2 regions of the Rummeliibacillus sp. JY-2-4R genome follow, and region 1 is predicted to be linked to the other one. Evidence: riboswitches for the same ligand, from Rfam matches in the RefSeq annotation. Region 1 holds a riboswitch; the other holds the start of a gene.

Region 1 (11,839 bases):
TGCAAAGTACTGTAGGTCATTCTACTACCAAATCACGAACATTTAATTTGGTTTTAAGCGGATTGAGTATTGCACTTGTTTTCGTAGCAACACTTCTTTTAAATATTAAACTGCCGATTGCAGCTAATGGTGGTTTGGTTCACTTGGGCACCGCCATGCTCTTTATCATTTCGATTCTTTTCGGTCCTAAAACTGGTGCAATTGCTGGAGCTTTTGGGATGGGATTATTCGACTTAGTATCTGGTTGGACATTGTGGGCACCGATTACTTTTGTATCTCGTGGCTTACAGGGCTTTATCGTAGGGAAAATTGCACAATCAAATGGCCGTAAAGGAAACAGTATAGGAATCAATATAATTGCTACAATTGTTTCTATGCCACCAATGATTGCTGTCTATTATGTCGGCGAAGGCATTATTTATGGAAACTGGATTCAACCAGTTGCCTCTATCCCTGGAGACATCGTTCAAAATGTTTTGGGGCTAATCGTTTCTATTCCAGTTTGTGCATTTTTGAAAAGAATTCCTGCTTTTAAATAAGCATTGGCTAAATAAAGGAAATTATAATAACCCACCTGAGTTTTAAACTCAAGGTGGGTTATTTTTATGTTTTTTTAGTTAAAGACAATTGTTTTATTTCCATGGACAAGTACTTTGTCTTCAACATGCCAGGAAACAGCTTCGGCGAGAACCTTTTTTTCTACATGACGTCCAGCTGTCTTTAAATCTTCAGCTGTATATCGATGATTAATGCGCTGTACATCTTGTTCAATAATCGGTCCTTCATCAAGATCATTTGTGACATAATGGGCAGTCGCACCAATTAATTTCACTCCGCGGTTAAACGCTCGCACATAAGGATTCGCCCCAACGAATGCTGGTAAGAATGAGTGATGAATATTAATAATTTGATTCGGATACTTAGATACAAAATTAGGAGAAAGGATTTGCATATATCTTGCTAGAACAATAAAGTCTACTTTTCCGTTTAATAGTTCTAATACTTTTTGTTCCGCTTCTTCCTTCGTATCTTTAGAAATTGGAACATGGTAATAAGGAATCCCATAACTTTCTACTACTTCTTTTAAATCAGGATGATTACTAATCACCAATGGAATATCCACTTCTATTTCTTTTGACTTCCAACGTAAGAGGAGCTCCATTAAACAATGGTCTTGTCTAGAAACAAATATCGCCATTCGCTTTCTTTTTTTACTACTGCTTAATTGCCAATCTAAATTATAATCTCGGCCTAATACATTTAAGTCCTGTTCAAGACTTTCATACGAAGTTGCGTCTTCTAAATCGAACTCAATACGCATAAAAAACACTCCTGCGTTTGGATCTGTTGTATATTGGTCAAAATGGACAATATTTGCATTGTGTGCTGCTAAAAAATTCGTAACAGTTGAAATGATTCCAGGTTTTTCTGGACAGGAAATTAATAGTTTTACACGGTCATTTAATTGTGTATGCAAGGTTCTTCACCCCTATTTTTAGGCTTTTACGGTTTCTTTCTCTTCCCCAACTTCTTTTTCTTTTGTATAACGTAAAATTGGGTTTCTTGCTGCTAGTGTTTCATCCATTCGACCAACTACCGTTGTATGAGGAGCTTCAAGAACTATACTTGGATTATCTTCTACTTCTTTTGCAATTTGAATCATTACATCTGCAAAAGCATCGATTGTTTCTTTAGATTCTGTTTCTGTTGGTTCGATCATTAAACATTCCTCAACATTTAATGGGAAGTAAATTGTTGGTGGATGGTAACCGAAATCTAACAGACGTTTTGCCATATCCAATGTTCTGACACCCAGTTTCTTTTGTTTGGAACCTGATAAGACAAATTCATGCTTACAGATTTGTGAATAAGGTGAGACGAAGTATGGCTCAAGTTTTTTACGTAAGTAGTTGGCATGAAGAACAGCCCCTTCAGAAACCTCACGTAATCCTACTGGTCCCATTGTACGAATATAAGTATAAGCACGAACTAAAATACCGAAGTTTCCATGGTATCCTTTTACTCGGCCAATTGATAATGGGTAATTTGAGTTCAAGACATATTGTTCGCCATCTTTTTCAACGCGTGGCACTGGTAAATAGGGAATCAATTTCTCTTTTACACCTACAGGACCAGCACCAGGACCTCCACCACCATGCGGGCCAGTGAAAGTTTTATGAAGATTTAAATGCACGATATCAAAGCCCATTGTTCCTGGAGTAGTTTTCCCTAAAATGGCATTGGCATTCGCACCATCATAATAGAGTAGGCCGCCAGCTTCGTGAACCACTTGCGCGATTTCGATGATTTCTTTTTCAAATAATCCAAGTGTATTTGGATTTGTTAGCATTAATGCAGCTGTATCATTATTTACATGTTTCTTTAATTCTTCTAAGTCAACTAATCCATTTTCGTTGGATGGAATGGTTACGGTTTGAAATCCAGCAACGCTTGCACTAGCAGGGTTTGTACCATGTGCAGAGTCTGGAACAAGTACCTTTGTTCTAATTTCACCTTTTTGTTCATGATAAGCTTTGACCATCATTAACCCAGTCCACTCACCTTGTGCACCTGCAGAAGGTTGTAAAGTTACTGCATCCATACCCGTGATGACCGCTAATTCTTCTTGTAAATTATAGAGAAGCTCTAATGCACCTTGTACCGTTTCAGTTGGTTGGTATGGGTGAATGCGGCTAAATCCTGCAAGGCGTGCCACATCTTCGTTAATTTTCGGATTGTATTTCATCGTACAAGAGCCAAGTGGATAAAAACCATTATCAATCCCATGGTTTTTATTTGAAAGTGCTGTATAATGGCGCACAAGTTGAAGCTCAGATACTTCTGGAAGCTCTGCTGCTTCGTCACGAATCAAATGCTTTGGAAATTTATCTTGTAAATCAATACTTTCAACATCACTTTTCGGAAGGCTGTAACCTACACGTCCTTGACTGCTTATTTCAAAGATTAATTCATTATAATCAACCATTTACAACCGCCTCCAATGCTTCTACAAATTGGTCAATCTCTTCTTTTGATCGTTGTTCTGTTACAGCAATCAGCATTTGATCGTTATAGCCATAATCTTTTCCTAAGTCATAACCGCCAATAAAGCCAGCTGCTAACAATTTTTCGTTCACTTCTTTAACTGGACGTGGAAGTTCCACAACAAATTCATTGAAGAATGGTGATTGATTTAAAACGATAAAGCCTTTCTTTTGAAGAGCTTTTGCCATGTAGTCTGCTTTTTCAATATTTAGTTGTGCCATTTCACGAATTCCTTGCTTTCCTAGTGCTGACATACAAACTGAAGAAGCAAGGGCATTTAATGCTTGGTTCGAACAAATATTAGATGTCGCTTTATCGCGACGAATATGTTGCTCACGTGCTTGCAATGTTAATACAAATCCACGTCTTCCTTGTTCATCTTGCGTTTGTCCGACAATACGTCCAGGGATTTTACGCATGAATTTTGATTTTACGGCAAAATAACCGCAGTGTGGACCACCAAAGGACATTGGAATACCAAGTGGTTGCATATCTCCGATAACAATATCTGCACCCAGTTTACCTGGTGATTGCAAAAGTGCTAATGCAAGTGGATTGGCACTGACAATGAAAAGTGCACCATTTTCTCCCGCGATTTTCTTAATTTCGGCTAAATCTTCAATAGAACCGAAGAAGTTTGGATATTGAACAATCACTGCAGCAACAGCCTTGTCTACTTGTGCTTTTAGTTGTTCTAAGTCTGTTACATCTGTTGCTAAACTTACTTCTTCTACTGCATAGCCTTGACCTTTTGCAACTGTGTTTAAAATTGCGCGAGATTCAGGATGAACGCCATTTGATACAAGTACTTTTTTTCGTCTTGTTGACGCAACTGCAAGGGAAGCAGCTTCTGCAAGAGATGTGAAACCATCGTACATAGAAGAGTTGGCCACATCCATTCCTGTTAATTCACTAACCATTGTTTGGAATTCGAAAATCGCTTGTAATTCCCCTTGGCTAATTTCTGGTTGATACGGTGTATAGGCTGTATAAAATTCAGAACGTGAAATCATATGATCCACTACACTCGGAATATAGTGATCATACGTACCCGCTCCAAGGAAAGTTGGATACTGGTTTACATTAATGTTACGCCCAGCAAGTTCATTCATTTTTTTCATGAGAACAGGTTCTGGATCTGCATCTGGAATGTTAAGCTCACCTTCTAAGCGAATGCTATGTGGAATATCTTCAAATAATTCGTCGACAGAAGACACGTTTAAAAACGAAAGCATTTCCTCTTGATCTTGTTTCGTATCAGGAAGATATCTATACGTATTGGTCATCTTATTCCTCTCCTTCGTTGATAAATGCTTGGTATTCACCTTCATTTAAAAGAGATTCTAATTCTTCTGGATTGGATAATTCCACTTCAACTAACCAACCTGCTTCATACGGCTCTTCATTAATTGACTCAGGCGTATCTTCTAAGGCCTCGTTTACACGAACGATTGTGCCTGTTACAGGAGAAAAAACATCAGAAACGGCTTTAACAGACTCGATTGATCCCATAGATTCATTTGCTGTTACTTCAGTATCAATTTCAGGGTTTTCAACAAAAACGATATCTCCTAATTGCTCTTGTGCAAATTCAGAGATTCCTATACGCACGCGATTTCCTTCTAATGGTAATACCCACTCATGGTCCTGATTAAATAGTAAATTTGCTGTTACATTCGTCATTATTTTTTCTCCCCTTCACCAATGTTTTCTATCCTTTTTTATAAAACGGTGTTTTCACAACAACCGCGTCAATCAATTTATTTCGAACTTCCACTTTTAGCTGTGTTCCCTCTTTCGCTTGTTCTGTAGAGATCAGCGCAAGACCTAAACTTTTATTTAAAGTTGGAGACTTAGTTCCAGATGTGATAAATCCAATTTCTTCTTCACTTTCTGAAAATACTTTGTAACCATGACGAGGAATGCCTCTTCCTGTTACTTCAATCCCAACTATTTTTCGTTTTAATCCTTCTTCTTTTTGTTTTAATAGGCTTTCTTTTCCAATAAAATCGCATTCTTTAGCTGTTTTGACAGCAAATCCGATCCCTGCTTCAAGTGGGCTAATTTCGTTTGAAAGCTCTTGCCCATAAAGTGCAAGACGTGCTTCTAAACGAAGTGTGTCACGTGCACCTAATCCACATGGTTTTAAACCATCTGCACTACCATTTTCAAGAAGCTTTTCCCAAAGAGCTTCTGCTTGTTGGGCTGCTAAATATAGTTCAAAGCCATCTTCACCTGTGTATCCTGTACGAGATACTAGAACATCTGTAATCTCTTCAATTTTGACATGTTGAGCAAATTGGAAGCTGCCGATTTGGCTTAAGTCTGTATCCGTTAATTTTTGTAAAATAGCTTCTGCCTTTGGACCTTGAATCGCAAGTTGAGCCACATCATTTGAAATATTTTGAAGTGTCACTTCGCCTTTTACATTTTGCTTCATCCAGTCATAATCTTTTTCAATGTTTGCTGCATTTACTACAAGCAAATATTTTTCATCTGCTAATTTGTAAACAAGTAAGTCGTCCACTGTAGTACCATCTGGGTAGCACATAGCTGTGTATTGTGCCTTATTGATGGCAATCTTCGTTACATCATTCGTAACGAGATAGTTGATATAGCTTTCTGCATCTTTTCCATCAATAAGTATTTCTCCCATATGGGATACATCAAATAGTCCGGCAACATTTCGAACTGCTTCATGCTCTTCTATAATGCTTGAAAACTGTACTGGAAGTTCCCAGCCGCCAAAGTCAATGACCTTTGCTCCAGATTTTTTATATGATTCAAATAGTGGCGTTCGTTTTAAAGTTGTTTCAATACTCATTTTGGCACCTCCGATTAAATTTCCTGCGCAATAATTGTTATTTCAGTTATCCTCTTATACGTTCACTGGTTGTTGAACCAATGGGAATGCTTCGCAAATGGCTTTTGTTGTCTCTTTTGCTTTTTTAAGAACGTCTTCGTCTCCGTTACTCTTTAGGACTGAAGCAATAACTTCACCTATTTTCACCATTTCCTCTTGCTTCATGCCACGTGTAGTTAAAGCAGCTGTTCCCATACGAATACCGCTTGTGACAAATGGGCTCTCCGGATCAAATGGAATTGTGTTTTTATTGACTGTGATTCCTGCTTCTTCTAATAACTTTTCAGCAACTTTCCCAGTTAAGTTCCATGGGCGTAAATCTAAAAGGACTATATGATTATCAGTGCCACCAGAAACAAGTGATGCCCCTTCTTTTTTCAATGTTTCGCTTAAAGTTTGAGCATTTTCAATGATTTGCTGTGCATAAGTTTTGAAGCTTGGTTGTAATGCTTCATTGAAAGCAACCGCTTTAGCAGCAATGATGTGCATTAATGGTCCACCTTGAATACCTGGGAATACGGCTTTATTGATTTTTTTGATTAACTCATCATCATTTGTTAAGATGATTCCGCCGCGTGGTCCTCTCAATGTTTTATGTGTTGTACTTGTAACGACATCTGCATATGGAATTGGTGATGGATGAAGTCCTGCTGCAACAAGACCAGCAATATGTGCCATATCCACCATGAATTTTGCTCCTACTAGATCAGCAATTTCTTTAAAGCGAGCAAAATCTATGACTCTTGGGTAGGCACTTGCACCAGCAATAATCAATTTTGGTTTCTCTTTTTTCGCGATTTCTTCTAGTTCATCGTAATCTATCAATTGCGTATCTTCTTTTACGCCATAGGATACAATGTCAAACCATTTACCTGAAATGCTAACAGGGCTACCATGAGTTAAGTGACCGCCATGAGAAAGATTCATCCCCATCACTTTGTCGCCTGGTTCAAGTAATGCATAAAATACGGCAAGGTTTGCTTGTGCACCTGAATGTGGTTGAACATTAGCATATTTTGCACCAAACAATTTCGTTAGGCGCTCAATTGCTGTTTGTTCTGCTACATCAACAAATTCACATCCGCCATAGTAACGTTTACCTGGATAGCCTTCTGCGTATTTGTTTGTCATGACACTTCCCATCGCTTCTAGCACATCTTCGCTTACAAAGTTTTCTGATGCGATCAACTCCAGTGTTTGATGTTGTCGATTACTTTCCTGTTCAATTGCTGCAAAGATGGCTGAATCATTTTGTCGTAAACTCATGTAAATTCCTCCTTCAAATTTGGTTTTGGTAGTACCAAACAATAGCACTTCACCTTACTACGAATCTACTTTTCTATGTATAGACAAACCTTTTTTGGACGCAAAAAAGGACAGAAAAGGGAAGCCGTAGCTTGATCCCTTCTCTGTCCTTTTACCTGAGAGTTTAACTCCTTTGTTTATGGAGTCTTCCCCGTTGGTGGCGTAATACTATGTCGCGCTCTCCAGAGGTGCGTCCGGTTGTAGTTCCTTCTACCTGAGAGATTTGTTCCAAGGGTTTTTTTAGAACTTGCTCCTTCGGTGGCGTTTGCTTAATGCACTCTCCTACAACCATCATCCGCAATATTGTTTTGTATATTCAGAATAATTTCAATATTGCGTGATGTCAATATTTATTTTTTATTTTCATATATTTTCTTCTTTAATCAAATTTCTTCTACAAATGATTCCTCAGTTGTTTGATCCACCATTTCTGCATTTGGCTTTCTTAGCTTATAAACGGCAATCAACATGATAAACCAAACAGGCGTTACGAATAAGGCAACACGAGTGTCTTGCGCAAATGCAAGTACCACAAGTACAAATGCAAGAAAAGCAAGGATTACATAATTTGCAACTGGATATAGTGGCATTTTAAATTTGTTTGCTTTTGCTAGTTCTGGTCTTGTTTTGCGATATTTCATGTGACAAATCACTGTGATTCCCCAAATAAAGATAAAACATACTGTAGAAACACTAGTAATTAGCGTGAATACCCCTTCTGGAATTAAATAATTCAAAATAACTGATATTAAAATAATCGTACTTGAGAAGAACAATGCATTAGAAGGCACTTTACGTGCATCCAGTTTGGCAAATTTTGCAGGTGCATTTTTTTCTCTTGCTAATGAAAAGACCATTCGGCTTGTACTGAAAATACCGCTATTACATGCAGAAGCTGCGGATGTTAGTACAACGAAATTGATAATACCTGCAGCTGCAGCGATACCAACTGACGCAAAGACTTGTACAAATGGGCTCTTCGCAGGATCAAGTGCGCTCCACGGATAAACACTCATAATAACAATAAGTGCACCAATGTAGAAAATGATCACTCGAATAGGAATGTTATTGATGGCTTTTGGAATTACTTTTTCAGGATCTTCTGTTTCACCAGCTGTAAGACCTACAAGTTCAATACCAACAAACGCGAAAACGACCATTTGGAATGATAGTATAAAGCCATTCATACCATTTGGGAACCATCCATCATGACTCCATAGATTCGTGAAACTAGCTGCACCCGAATCTGTATTGAAGCCTTTTATAATCATGACAACCCCAACGACAATAAGAGCAATAATCGCGATAACTTTAACTAATGCGAACCAGAACTCCATTTCACCGAAAAGCTTAACAGTAGCAAGATTCATACATAACAAGATGACAAGTGCGATTAAACCTGGCATCCACTGCGGTACATTAGGGAACCAATACTGCGTATAAATGCCAACTGCTGTTAAATCAGCCATCGCAATGGAAACCCAGCAAAACCAATAGGTCCATCCAGTAATAAATGCTGCCATATCCCCTAAATAATCATCTACAAAATCAACAAACGAATGATAGTTTAAGTTAGATAATAGTAATTCTCCTAGTGCACGCATGATTAAGAAACAAATAATACCTGTAATCATGTAAGCAAATAAGATAGATGGTCCTGCTAAATGAATTGACTTACCAGCACCAAGAAATAACCCTGTTCCAATAGCACCACCAATAGCAATAAGTTGTACGTGTCTGTTTTTTAGACCTCTTTGTAATTGTTGTTGTTCCATACGATCATCCTCTCAACTTTAATAAATTTGAATCTAGGAAACTAGTGATCATTGTAGATTACTAGCCCCTTCCAAAAAACTAAGAGTTTCACGACAATTGTTAAACAATGAAAACAAATTCCCCCTTCTTCTCAACAAAAAAAAGAACAGAAGAAGGCCTAATCACCTTCTCTGTCCTTTTACCTGAAAGTTTATCCCACAAGCTTCGTGGGTCCCCTTTGGTGGCAATAACTTGCACTCTCCAGAGTTGCGTCCTATATTGGTTCATTTACCTGAGAGATTTACTCCAATGGTTTTTTTGGAATTTGCTCCTTCGGTGGTGTTTCTCTTCACTCTCTCCCAATATAATCATCCGCATATTTTGTTTTTGTGTTATAATACAGGAATACGTTAGATATTTTACAAAATTCATATAATTCAAAACGTATTCTTTCAGTAACCCACTTTTTTGATTTCAATAGTGGTTACCACCCTTCATCAAACTATTAATAAAGGGCTTTCATTTATTATATTTCAAAGTTCACAAAAAAGAAATATATTTTTTCTAAAAATTTCGAATATTACAAATAAAGGAATGTAATTAGGATTATTTTCACTCATTTATCCCAAATCCTCATGTGGTTTATATAAAGCTAGCTACCTTAAAAATTCAAAACACCACAAGGCGGGATAACAATTACCCATCCTTGTGGTGTTTTTACTATCATTTTATAATAACATCCCTAAATATTTTTCGAAGTTCACGCCTTCTACTTTTGGAATTTCTTCCATAGAAGAATCTTGAATAGCCTTGTTAAGAAATTTTTCAGCAAGTTGGACCGATTCTTCCAAATCCTCTCCGCGCATCATGCCACCCATAATGACGGAGGCAAATAAGTCTCCTGTACCAGAATAGCTTTGCCCGTTGTACGGCATTGCATTATAAAACGTTCTATTTCCATCCAAATACATATTTCCAATATAACGCTCATTTGAATTTTCATTTGGTGGATTGACGCCCGTAATAATCACTTGTGCACCTGTTTCTTGCTGCAATGTGTTTCCTGCTTCCTCAATGGTTTGTAGGAAGTCTTTTTCGTTTGTATAACTATGTAACTTCTCATAAGATAACCCGGTTAATAAACAACATTCCGTTACATTCGGTGTGATCACATTTGCACATTTCACCAGTTCCCTCATGCGCATAAGCAATTCCTCTGTAAAAAGCTTATAAGCCTCGCCCATATCTCCCATTACGGGATCTACTAGCAACCGTGTTTTATCTGATTTAAATGTCTCTAAAAAGCGGAAAATATTATTAATTTGCTCCCGACCCGTTACAAAACCAGTATAGATGCCATCAAAACTTACATTCATCTTGGTCCATTCATCTTCAAAATAGTGCATTTTATCTGTAAAATCTTCGCAAAAAAAGCTCGAATAACCGGTCTGCGCAGACAAAATAGCAGTTGGCAAAGGACACGCTTGTACCCCCATTACCGAAAGAACCGGAATAGCAGCTGTCAATGAGCATTTTCCAAAAGATGATAAATCCTGTATTACTGCAACTTTTTTCATAGTGGCCTCCATTTTAAATATCTTGAAAATTAAAGTAGAAAATCTTTATTAACAGTATAGCATCCTTTATTCGTTGAGAATGTATAAACATAAATGCTTCTTTAAATTCTAATTAAATTAGGACATTATTTGTTGTATTCGAGGATAATATTTCCTAAAACGCGGATGTTTTTTCTGGAATCACGAATAATCGAACTCAAATCGCGGATGATTCATCGTAAATCGCGGATGTTCGCTTGTTACACCTATGAATATTTTCAAAAACTTGTATTCAAAAAGATTTACATAATTCCAGTTTAATTCATTCTCTTAATGCAAAGAATTTCTTTTTAAGTAGACTAGCAAGGTTTATAAAATAAAGATGTTCACTCTCAATTATACACAATAAAGTAAATAGTACTTTTAAAAAAGTTGCTGTTTAAGATAGTTGTTTACACTAGTGACTTTTAATATGTAAACAAAAAGACCGTCGACGTGGGTGTATCGTACGGTCATAATAATGATTTTTAATGGTATTCCTTCATAAATAACTCATTCTTCATGTTTATAGTGATGGAGGCCAAATATATTGTTTTCCCCAACTCTCTCTTGCAAGGCTTTCAATTTGTTCAATAATCTGAACATCAACGAGGGATGCGTCCCCATGTTCATAAGGGTTATAGTGGAAGACATACATACGAGATACAAATTGGGCAAATGGAAGTGAGGCTTCCCCTTCCTCTTCACCATGATTTTTTACAGACGGCTCAATTCCTTGTCCCCAGTTTTGGCCACTGTCATTGTTCGGATTGTAAAAATAAACCCGATATTCACCTTCTTTATCTTGGGCAATACGCTGGATGGAAACGGCATGAAGCCCCAACAACTGGCCATGAATATCCGTTATAAAAATACCTACAGGGTTTGGATATATGAGTTCATACCCATCGTTATACTCAGGATGATGAGTGGCATAAAACAATCGGACAAACCTAGAATAATTGATGACTGTTCTTGTTAGTGGATCAATAATACTGGCAAACCCGCGTTGAATCCAGTCTCCGTAAAATTCAGGATTTACCCATTTATGTCCATCCTGTCCTCGAAGCAATGTCCTTTTCATCATTTCGTTATAAATCTTATCAAGATGTTTCACTAAAACCTTGGATACTGGATCTAGTTCTTGATGTATTTCTGAAGCAACCCCTTCCACTAATAAAGATGAATGAATAATATCCCCTTCAAAAACCATATGAATATCGTTATCCCTAGCAGCACGTGCAATAAACTCGAGCAATTGGCCAGCGTCATGCTG
Region 2 (11,839 bases), 940 kb from region 1:
CAACAGGACCAGAACCAGGACCACCGCCGCCATGAGGACCAGTAAATGTCTTGTGTAAGTTTAAATGAACACAGTCAAATCCCATATCTCCAGGACGCGCTTTTGACATTACCGCATTAAGGTTCGCGCCATCATAGTAAACTTTACCACCAACACCGTGAACGATATCTGCTATTTCTAGAATATTTCCTTCAAATAGTCCTAGTGTATTTGGGTTTGTAAGCATTAAAGCAGCAGTATCTGGACCTACAACATTGCGCAAATCTTCAAGACTTACAAGACCATTTTCATCAGACTTTACAGTGACGATATCAAATCCTGCTACAGATGCAGATGCTGGGTTTGTTCCATGCGCTGAGTCAGGCACAATCACTTTAGTACGTCCAAAGTCTCCATTTGTCTCATGGAATGCACGGATCATCATAAGTGCAGTCCATTCGCCATGAGCACCAGCAGCTGGTTGAAGTGTTACTTCATCCATACCCGTAATTTCGATTAAATGTTGTTGTAAATCATACATTAATTCAAGTGCACCTTGCACTGAATTTTCTTCTTGTAAAGGATGAATATTTGCAAAACCAGGGAATCTTGCAACAGATTCATTAATCTTTGGATTGTATTTCATTGTACATGAACCAAGTGGATAGAATCCTGAATCCACACCATGGTTACGGCGTGATAGTGCTGTATAGTGACGCATGATATCTAATTCAGATAGCTCTGGTAATTCAGCCTCTTCCTCACGAATAGCTGCTGTTGGTAAAATAGTAGATAATTCTAATTCTGGAACATCTAATTCAGGTAAACTATAACCTACGCGACCCTCTTTAGATAATTCGAATACAAGCGGTTGATTTTCCTTATGCATGTTGAAGAGCCCCCATTTCTTGAACAAGTGCATCAATTTCTTCTTTTGTACGTTGTTCAGTAACAGCAATTAATACATGGTTTTCTAATTCAGGTTTTACTTTACCTAAATTAAAGCCACCAATTATACCTTTTGTCAATAAAGCTGTATTCAATTCTTCAACTGAACCATTTACTTTAACAACAATTTCATTGAAATGAGCGCCATTGAAAGGTACTTCAAATCCAGCACGTACAAAAGCTTCTTTTGCATAATGCGTTTTTAGAATATTTTGTTTTGCCATTTCTTGAACACCTTTTTTACCAAGTGCTGTCATTGCTACAGACGCTGCTAATGCATTTAATGCTTGGTTAGAGCAAATATTAGAAGTAGCTTTTTCACGACGAATATGTTGTTCACGTGCTTGTAGCGTTAGTACAAAACCACGACGGCCTTCTTCATCTACTGTTTCTCCAATTAGACGACCAGGAACCTTACGCATTAATTTTGTAGTTGTAGCAAAGTAACCGCAATGTGGACCACCAAAAGCTTCAGGAATACCAAATGGTTGAGCATCTCCAACTGTAATATCTGCTCCCATTTTGCCAGGAGGTGTTAGAATTCCCAATGATAATGGATTGCTTGAAATAATTGAAAGACCTTTCACTGCATGAATTGCATCAGAAATTGCCTGAACATTTTCGATTTGTCCATAGAAGTTTGGATATTGTACCATGACACCTGCAGTATTATTATCAATTAAACTTTCAAGCACTTCTAAGTCTGTTTTCCCATCTTTTAACGGTACAGTAACCACTTCAATGGATTGACCATATGCGTAAGTTTTTACAACATCTTGGGCAATTGGATGTACCGCTTCTGATACTAACAGTTTTTTTCGACGAGTTTGACCTGCGGCTAGCATTCCGGCTTCTGCAAGTGCTGTTCCTCCATCGTACATAGAAGAGTTTGCAAGATCCATACCTGTTAGTTCAGCAATCATTGTTTGGAATTCAAAGATTGCTTGCAATTCCCCTTGAGAAATTTCAGGTTGATATGGTGTATAAGCAGTATAAAATTCAGAACGAGAAATGACATGGTCTACAATAACAGGTTTATAGTGATCATACACACCTGCTCCTAGGAATGAGACATACTCATCACTATTTGCATTTTGTTTTGCAAGTTGAGCTAATTCTTTTAATAATGCTGTTTCTGATTTTGCAGGTTTGATATTGTATTCACCTTTAAATCGGATCTTTTCTGGGATGTCAGCGAATAATTCATCAACTGATGATACACCAATAACCTTTAACATATCTTGCTGATCTTGTTCAGTCATTGGTAAATAGCGATGTTTCATGCAATAAAACCTCTCTTCACTTTATTTTTGGCGTTTATAAAAAGGTGTTTCTACCGTTTTTACCTTAAGTCTACGATTTCGAATTTCAATCTCTAATTCTTGGCCCACAACCGCATATTCACTTTTCACAAGTGCTAACCCAATATTACGTTTAGTTAGTGGCGATTGTGTACCTGTTGTTACCTCACCGATTTCTTCTTCCCCTTTATAGACTTTATATCCATGACGAGGGATCCCTTTGTCAATCATTTCAATGCCAATACTTTTTCTTGGCACACCATTTTCCTTTTGAGCGAGTAATGCATCCTTACCGATGAAATCTTCTTTATTTAATTTCACGACAAAGTTAATACCTGCTTCAAGTGGTGAAATAGTATTTGATAATTCTTGTCCATACAATGGAAGGCATGATTCAAATCGAAGAGTATCACGTGCACCTAAACCACAAGGAAGAACTCCCTTTGATTCTCCAGCTTGTAAGATTAAATCCCAAAGTGCAACAATTGCATCATTGGAAGCATATATTTCGAAACCATCTTCGCCAGTATAACCAGTACGAGATACTAAAGTATCGTAGCCTTTTATATTTACATGTTGTTGTAAACGGAATGGTTTGATTTCTTGAAGATTCGTTTCAGTTAATTGTTGTAACACTTCTAATGCAATAGGTCCTTGAAGTGCTAATTGACCGAATTCACTTGAACGATTTGTGATTGTCACATCTCCAAAAGCCTGTTTTTTCATCCAATCAAAATCTTTTTCAATATTTGCTGCATTTACAACTAATAAATACTTAGCTTCTTCTAGTTTGTAGATTAGTAAATCATCTACAACTCCACCATCTTCATAACACATTGTTGTATATTGTGTTTGATTGATTGCAACTTTTGAAACATCATTTGTCACTAAATTTTGCAAATAAGCTAAACTATCTGAACCTTCAACAAAGATTTCTCCCATATGCGAAACATCGAATAACCCCGCATTTTTGCGAACAGCTTCATGTTCAGCTTTAATAGAAGAAAATTGCACAGGTAAATCCCATCCACCAAAATCAATTGTTTTACCGCCATATTTTGCATATGAATCAAATAATGGTGTATGTTTTAATTCTGTTCCCATTTTGTTGCCCCCTAATCCTCATAGTCTTATCCAGCTCCACGCGCCAGGTCCTCGAAAGTACACAGTATGATGTGATTTCGATAGCCTAAGTACGCCGTACGATTCGACGTACTTAGGCTATCTTCCTTCGTTCGGACGCGTTCAGCATTTAAATAAAAAGACAGAGAAATCCAATTTTTGGATTTCTCTGTCCCATGCACCTGAAAGTTTAACCATTACGGTTGGCCTCTTTGGTGGCTACTTAGAGTAGCTCTCTCCAGAGTTGCGTCCCTTACGAGTCTTTTTGCCTGAGAGATTCATAGCACTTTGCTACTTGCTCCTTCGGCGACGCAATTTTTGCGTTCTCTCCCCGTACAATCATCCGCTTCCAAGAATAAATCTTGGTTCATTTCATTTCAATGTTCTATAACAGGATTGCTTGACTATATCCTAACATTGAATTACGAAAACTGCAATAAGTTTATGAAAAATGTTTCAAAGACGAATAATAAACTTACAGACCGTAAAATCATTCGCCTTTCAGTCTGGTAATTTGGAATGCTGCGTATTCAACAATTTGTCTTAATGATCTTCCTTCAGTTCGTATCGTTATATGTGTTGAACTTTTATAATATCTTCTACGCTGGTAAAACAAATCTTCTAACTCTTGTTTCGTTGAACGTTGAACAATAGGTCGATTTTTGTCTTTGTGAATTCTCTTCCAAATATCAGGAAAAGTCGCATCTAAAAATAACACTAATCCAGTTTGTCGCATAATTCTTCTATTTTCTGCATTCATCGCAACTCCACCACCAGTTGAAATAATGCAAAATTCATCTCGGAAGTCTCGCAAAAATTCCGTTTCTATTTTACGAAAATAATCTTCCCCTTTTTGCTCGAAAATCTCTGGAATAGCCATTTTTTCCCTTCTCACGATTTCTTTATCCATGTCGTAATATGGCATTCTTAGAAAATAACTGAGTCTTCTGCCAATTGCGCTTTTCCCACTCCCCATAAAGCCAACTAAATATACTTTTCTCATTTTTCTCACCTTCTTAGACAAAGCAAATGCCTTACAACTTTATATCACTTTTATTTATAGTAGCATGAACACTTGTCGATTCCAATAAATCATTCAAGGATGAGAAAAAATATAAGAAATTTAGGAGTTTATGTCAAATATTCATATTAATTTGAGCTACTAACCGTTTTATTTTCAATATTTTCATTTTCTAATTGAATAGAGTTTAATACGATTTTTGTTTGATCAATAGCTGCGATTTTCAAAGCATCATATGCTCTATAATGTGATTCATATGATGTACTAGCAGATAACAGTAAATTTGTAACAAAAAATAGGAAAATCAATGCAGTTAACAGTAAAAAACCCTCTTCATTTCTGAACATTCGGTACAATATATACTCTACTCCTTTCATCCCCATTTGCAAAGTAGACAGACATATTGACCACATAATTACGATAGTCAAAATTAGCATCTCGAATTCCAAATAATAAAGGTTGATACCCTTCGTCTCGTCTTAATTCACCCATTCCGATTGCATGCACTGCTACATCCCCTCTATTTTCGGTGAAATAATGAATACTCTTCTTATCATAATAAATTTCTTCTGCTTCGGTTAATTCATTTTGTAATTGAAATGCGAACAACTCCCATTGCAATTCACTACTATTAAGAATTCCTTTGCTTTTTTGACTATACCAAGTACAAAATAGTAAAAAGAAATGGGCAAACAGAACCAAAATCATTAGTTGGAGCAATGAATCTAATAATGTAAAACCCCCTTCTTCCTTTAAACTAAGGATTCGCATTTACACATAGCCTTTCGCTTTTTATATTTGTGTATTGTATACAAACTTGACTTTCGTCTCCTTCCCAATAATAAATCACTTCATCTATCTCAATTTCACCTTGATATTTTTGAAACTTTTTAATATTGCCAGCTGCATACAATGCTGCTTCTGCAGCATGAAGACTTAACTTTTTGCTATAAAGGGATGTCTCAAGACGATAAAAGAACGGCAATAATGTTCCAAATATAAGCATAACAATGACAAATGCCAGTAATGATTCTGGCAACGAATGTCCTTTTTCATTGAACAATTTTTACCCTTCCTTCGCCTAGATACACAATGAGTTTCGTAAGCCTACCGTTTACACTAAAAACCATGGTCCCCGCCTTAGCGACCGTATGGTTTTCTGAAAATTGTACAACATTTATATTACCAGTATGATGATATCGGATTTTTTTTGAATATTGTCTAACAATTATCGGCTTTTCTTTATTTATTTTCGATACATAAATTCGAATTTCACTTAATTCTTTTGGAACATATAAATACGTAGAGCTTTTATACTCATATGACAAGGCCTGAGTCAATTCTATATCAGTTTTCAATTCTTGGATAAAGCGGTCCTCTAGTTGTCGATCAAATTGTTTCTTACATACATTAATACCAATCATACAAATAATCATAGTAATTGAAAGAACTAATAACATCTCAATCAATGTAAAACCTTTTTGATTTTTGTAAATACGTTTAATCTGAGACTTCAACTTTGCCATCAGTAATCGTAATCGTTTTCCCTTTACAAGTATTCGAATCACCCGTCATTAGATATTCTGCATCTGCTAATTGGCTAGTTGATGAAGGATATTCTCCTAAATCAATTCTGTAAGCTTCTACCTGTCCTTGTACCATTTTGACATATGCGTCACACCCCTTTTGATCGACTGTTGCAAAATGTTTAGTAACATTCGGAATGGCAATGAGAACTAATATGGCAATGATAAAAAGCACGATTAACATCTCAATTAAAGTAAAACCTTTTTGATTCATTATTTTCATAAATCACACTCCCCCTTTTAAATAAGATCCATCATTTCGTACATTGGCAATAAAATAGCTAAATAAGCGCCTAAGATACAAAGTGCAACGATCAGAAAAAGTAATGGTTGGACAAAAGCAAGAGTCCGCTCTACGTTATTTTCTGTTCGTTTAACAAGAAATTCACTATAAATCTGTAATTCTCTCCCTAAATTCCCTCCTTGTTCACCATGGAGGACATGTGCATTAAATCCCTTATAAAAACAATTTTCTCTCTCAATCGCAGTTGATAAGGACTCTCCAAAGATTATTCTCTTCTGAATCATTTCTGCAATTTTCGCTAAATAGGGTTGCAATTTCTGTTTTTGAAGAATTTCGAGCGCTTCCTGCATAGATATTCCACTTTCAATTAGCCCTCCTAATTCATAAGAAAATTGTCGAGTCAATTGTAATTTGAAATTTCGATTCACAACTGGAATTTTCAACAATAAGTCCAACCGTTCTTTTAGAGTCTTTTTCCGTAGCCAACTCCAGAAGAAAATTAATAGTGAAACAAATAAAACAGCTAAAATTATAAATAAATCTGGTAAGTGTAAAAAGAATGAGGATAATGTCAATTGAACATTACCTTCTGAAGCTCGATTATTCATCATAAACGACATATTCGGTAAAAAGTACGTTCTAAAAGCCCAAAATAGCAAGATTAGAAATATAAATAGCATGATTGGGTATGTTAGTAATTTTAATAATTGTTGCCTATTCCGTTCTTTCTTTTCCAATTGAATTGCTACGGTGTGTAATGCTTGTACTGTTTTCCCGTGCTGTTCTGCAACTAATATGGTCATTAGATAAATATTGGGTATTCCTAATACTTTCAGAACATCTGTCATTGACGATCCATTTCGTAATTGCTTCAAAAGATGATTTTCTATCTCAGACATATTCTTAATATGATGAGGCATTAACATAAATAAAGAATCTGAAAATGTATATCCTTCTTTTAACAGAACACTCATCTTTTTTAATAATTGTGCAGGCTCTCTTAACGGAGCTTTTCTTTTGTTAAACATATTATCTATATGTTTTTTCCTTAGGTCTAAGGGTAATTGCACCAGATCTTACCCCCTTTTCCAACTGTCCTTTTAATGTATATTCATCAGGAAGTTGATAAGAATGTCCATATTCAATAGCTCTAAAAGCATCCTCTAAAAATTGATTTGCTAGTATTTCATAAATAGCTTTTGTTTGTTGCATCGTATTGGAGTAAACAAGCCGCTGTGCAACAACACCTAAAACTGTTTGTTTAAGTTCTTCAAGTGATATTCCTAAATCTAATAAACGATAAATGCACCCTACTGTGTCTTTACTATGAATTGTCGTAACAACAAAATGACCAGTTAATACAGCTTCGATTGCGATTTCTGCCGTTTCACGATCTCGTATTTCACCAATCATAATCACGTCGGGGGAATGTCTTAAAATTGCTTTTAATCCGACCGCATAGGTTACTCCAGCTCTTTCATTCACTTGAATTTGTAGTAAATTCGATTGATTATTTTCTACTGGATCTTCCAAAGAAATAATATGTTTATGATGATTACTCGCTAGATGATTGATTAAAGAATATAAAGTTGTTGATTTTCCACTTCCAGTTGGACCAGTTACAAATAAAATACCTTGAGGTTTTTCTGCGAGTTGAACTAATAGTTTTGCTGAATCAGAAAATAAACTTAACGCAGATATAGGCAATGTACGATTTTGAAGCATGATGCGAATTACAAGACTTTCTTTTAAAAAAACTGATGGTAATGTTGATACACGAAAAGAAATCTGTTGATTGTTGTATTTTTGCTCGAATGAGCCACTTTGGGGTTTTCTTTTTTCACTAATATCTAATGAGGATAAAAATTTCAAATAAGAAATCATTCGATCTCCTAAGTCTTGGGGAAGTTTTCCAGCCGCATTTAGCTGGCCGTACTTTCTAAAATATATTTCATATAGATTTTCTGTTGGCATAACGTGTAAATCTGATGCACCAAATTTTATTGCTTTTTGGAGTAGATGCATAACTTTTTGTTCAATTATTGTTTCAGTAACAGACATATTCCCTCCCTTCAACCTTACAAGTAATGACCGCTCGTTACCTGTTAACAATATTATACATGGTCTATATTGGAAAAGGAAGGATTTATTTCTACAAAGCACATGACTATTTTCCCATCGCTCAACAACTTTAGTACAATAGAACTGAAATATTTGATATTTCGATTGTTTATAGAGGTGCAATCCCTAAATAACACAAAAAAATCATAATTTACAGAAGTATAAAACCTTTATTACTGATAAAATTGTATTATTACATTATTGAATTATAATAATAATGATTACACTGGAGGTGAAATAGTTATATGATTAATCAACTTAAAGTTACCAGTACACTATCTGATGAGACAAGATTTTCTATATATCAATTTATGCTTCAAGAAAAGAGGGCCTTTTCTGTTCAGGATATTGCGGAACGCTTTCAAATTCACCCTAATGTAGCGAGACTCCATTTGACGAAGTTAAATGAGATTGAGATAATTAATTCGGAATATGAAAAAACCGGTAAGGGTGGTCGGCCAGGAAGAAAGTATAAAGCCGCACAAGAAGGCATAACTTTGTCTTTTCCAAAACGAAATTATAATGAGCTATTAGATTGGACACTTGAGATTCTCTCAGAATTTGGTGAAGATGCCAAACGTATTGGAAAGAAAATTTGCCATAAAAAAGGAACTGAAGTTATGGAAAATCTTCTCTCAAGTCATGGCAAAGATAAAAACCTCTTAACATTTGAACAAAAAGTTGAGTATATCACCGAAGCGGCATCATTAATTGGCTACGTACCTCTAATAAAGGATACACCAAATGGAAGGACGATTTCCTTTGCTGTTTATAATTGTCCATTTCTAAATGAAGTAGAAAAGCATTCACAACTAATATGTGATCTACATGAATCGTATCTAACAGGACAGTTTGATTACCTTTTTGAAGTAAAGGATTTTCTTCAAATTGAAAGTATGACAAATAGTTGTGATTATTGTACTTATCATGTTGAGATATAACAAAATATACTATATTTTTGCTTATACTATACACTAATTTCACGAAGTCTTTTAACTCGCGGTTTACATGTATCATGAAAATCATTTATAATAATTATGAGATTATTGTGTCTACGTAAAGGAGGGAATCGTACATGGACAATATGTATAAAGTGCTCGGCTTCTGGACAGGTATTTTCGCAGTTATGTTTTATTTAGGTGGTATGAAAGAGGTTTCGCTATTATTCGTAGCTAACACAGGATTTTTCCTTCTATTAGGCTTTTTAAACCTTACAGAACGTATGTATATGTACATTTTTGGTGCGTACTTAACAGTATTCTTTGCTGGATTCACGTATTACGCTACATTCATTCACGTACCAGGTTTAGAACATTAATAGTTCAAAAAGACAGTCACTTGACTGTCTTTTTGTTTTCTCTTAGTTTTTATTCGCAATATTTTTTATCCATGTTAAGGAAAGTAACATCATATAAACAAATGATATGGCTAATTAAGCTTTTTTAATCTAAAATCCATTTAAAAAAGGATTTAATTCCATTTCAATATCTACTCTAGTAGGATTCCCATGACCTGGATAAATAATTGTCTCTTCATCAAGTGTTAATAACTTGTCATGAATTGATGATAAGAGTTGCTTACTATTCCCTTCCGGTAAATCTGTTCTGCCGATACTTCCCTCAAATAGTGTATCCCCTACAATTGCAAATCCCTCATTCTTAAATAAGAATGTAATGCTTCCTGGCGAATGACCAGGAGTATGCAAAATTTCAAAGCTGAAATTACCCTTCTCTACTATTTTCTCTTCGCTGATTAATTGGTCAGTAGGCTCAATAATAATATCAGGTATTTCTGCATATTTAGCCGAGCCATTCTTTTTAGGATCTTGCAACCAACTAGATTCCTTTTTATGCAAGTAAACTGGTATTTTGAAGGCTTCTCTTACAGCATCAACACCACCAATATGGTCGAAATGTGCATGCGTTAAAAGAATAGCAAGCGGTTTCAGATTAAGTGCTCTTAATTGTTTTACAAATTTTTCTCCTTCACCACCAGGATCAATAACCAAGCATTCATTTTCTGAATTACTAATGACATAGCAATTTGCTTGAACTGGCCCAAGTGGAAATGTACGAACGTTCAACATTTTCATCACCTCTTCTACATTATACAGATAAATAAATTCAGCTACTATTGTTGAAGGTTCAAATTTATAAAAAGAATTAAAAATTGATTGAAAAATTCCAACTTATCACCACTTTCAAATTTCCGATACTTTTAGTTCTCGACAAAAGTAATAAATAGCTTTACAATAGAGGAGGAATATTGTTTGCGACATTCATTTTCTGATGTCGAAAGGAGTGTCTATATTGAACTTATTAATGGTTATTTTTGGCCTAGTTGCAATTCTAGGTCTTGTTGGCACTGTGCAAAGCATTAAAGAAAAAGCTATTCTTGGAATTATTTTTAACTTCGCAGCTTTTGCAGTGTTCGGATGGTTCGTTGTGATGACTGTCCTACATCAAGGTTTTCCACCAAGCCTTCATCACTAATATTTATAGTAGTAAAAAAGATATCCTGTTTCAGGATATCTTTTTTTGTTTTTTAGAAGGTTTATGACTAAAGTTAACATTGATTCAATCTTTAATATAAAATAAAAAGCCACATAGCTAGTCGATTAGCTATGTGGCTATCAATATGATTAAAATTTACTTTTTACTACTAACATTGGATTTTGCTTTTTCCTTATCGTAGAAACGGAGCAAGTCACCATTAATGATTTTATCAGAATAATACAGTTTTTTAGAAGCTTGATCAATATATGGATCACAGTTTTTCGACTCAGTTTGTTCACCAGTTTTCTTGTCGTAACATACTTCTCCTGCATATAAAAATTTATCTGTTACGAATCGTCCATCACGGAACGCTACAAAGTTTTTATGATCTTTTGAGAATAAATCTGTACCCATTTGTAAATCATTTGATGTGTCGACACCTAATAAATGTAACACAGTCGGTCTTACGTCCATTTGACCAGCAACTTCATGCATTTGTTTACCTATACCTGAATGTGGTATATGGATAAAGAATGGAACTTTTTGAAGTTGTGCAGAATCAAAGGGTGTTATTGAATCTTTTCCTAAATATTGAGCCATAGCTTTATTATGGTTTTCTGAAATACCATAGTGGTCACCATACATAACAATAATAGAATTATCGTATAATCCAGATGCTTTTAGATCTTTAAATAACTCTTTAATTGCTTCATCTGTATATCGTACAGTTTGGAAATAGCGATTTACAGTATTGTCACTAGATGTGTATGGTTTAATAAATTGGTCCTCTGGATCAGATGTAAATGGAAAATGGTTAGACAATGTTATCATACGAGTATAGAAAGGTTGAGGCATTGTCTTCATAATTTGAACAGATTGATCCATAAACGGAATATCTTTTAATCCCCAGTTTGCAGAGTTATCATCCGTTACTTTATAAGAATCCACATCGTAGAAATGCTTAATATTTAATGCTTGATACATCATATCACGGTTCCAGAAGCTCTTGTTATTGGCGTGAA

The links. A riboswitch is a leader RNA that binds a small molecule or an ion and turns the genes downstream of it on or off. The one in region 1 is predicted to bind glycine.
Region 2: it holds a riboswitch for glycine, as region 1 does, so the genes downstream of both, gcvT (glycine cleavage system aminomethyltransferase GcvT) here and ACWV26_RS08200 (amino acid permease) in region 1, are expected to answer to the same signal.

What each region holds. Positions count from the first base shown of each region.
Region 1 is NZ_CM132623.1:1,688,149-1,699,987, reverse strand. Features, by position in the region: gene ACWV26_RS08235 (ECF transporter S component) at 1-539, shown strand, start outside; gene purU (formyltetrahydrofolate deformylase) at 614-1,477, opposite strand; gene gcvPB (aminomethyl-transferring glycine dehydrogenase subunit GcvPB) at 1,496-2,986, opposite strand; gene gcvPA (aminomethyl-transferring glycine dehydrogenase subunit GcvPA) at 2,979-4,331, opposite strand; gene gcvH (glycine cleavage system protein GcvH) at 4,333-4,728, opposite strand; gene gcvT (glycine cleavage system aminomethyltransferase GcvT) at 4,757-5,869, opposite strand; gene glyA (serine hydroxymethyltransferase) at 5,924-7,174, opposite strand; glycine riboswitch at 7,405-7,508, opposite strand; gene ACWV26_RS08200 (amino acid permease) at 7,597-8,988, opposite strand; glycine riboswitch at 9,158-9,235, opposite strand; glycine riboswitch at 9,239-9,340, opposite strand; gene ACWV26_RS08195 (pyridoxamine kinase) at 9,697-10,545, opposite strand; gene ACWV26_RS08190 (hypothetical protein) at 11,090-11,839, opposite strand, start outside.
Region 2 is NZ_CM132623.1:2,630,680-2,642,518, forward strand. Features, by position in the region: gene gcvPB (aminomethyl-transferring glycine dehydrogenase subunit GcvPB) at 1-868, opposite strand, end outside; gene gcvPA (aminomethyl-transferring glycine dehydrogenase subunit GcvPA) at 861-2,210, opposite strand; gene gcvT (glycine cleavage system aminomethyltransferase GcvT) at 2,232-3,332, opposite strand; glycine riboswitch at 3,598-3,693, opposite strand; gene ACWV26_RS12880 (shikimate kinase) at 3,841-4,353, opposite strand; gene ACWV26_RS12885 (hypothetical protein) at 4,500-4,727, opposite strand; gene comGF (competence type IV pilus minor pilin ComGF) at 4,705-5,142, opposite strand; gene ACWV26_RS12895 (hypothetical protein) at 5,129-5,434, opposite strand; gene comGD (competence type IV pilus minor pilin ComGD) at 5,424-5,897, opposite strand; gene comGC (competence type IV pilus major pilin ComGC) at 5,872-6,180, opposite strand; gene comGB (competence type IV pilus assembly protein ComGB) at 6,198-7,271, opposite strand; gene comGA (competence type IV pilus ATPase ComGA) at 7,231-8,262, opposite strand; gene ACWV26_RS12920 (helix-turn-helix transcriptional regulator) at 8,568-9,263, shown strand; gene ACWV26_RS12925 (DUF2626 family protein) at 9,398-9,640, shown strand; gene ACWV26_RS12930 (MBL fold metallo-hydrolase) at 9,770-10,408, opposite strand; gene ACWV26_RS12935 (DUF2759 domain-containing protein) at 10,632-10,814, shown strand; gene ACWV26_RS12940 (LTA synthase family protein) at 10,971-11,839, opposite strand, start outside.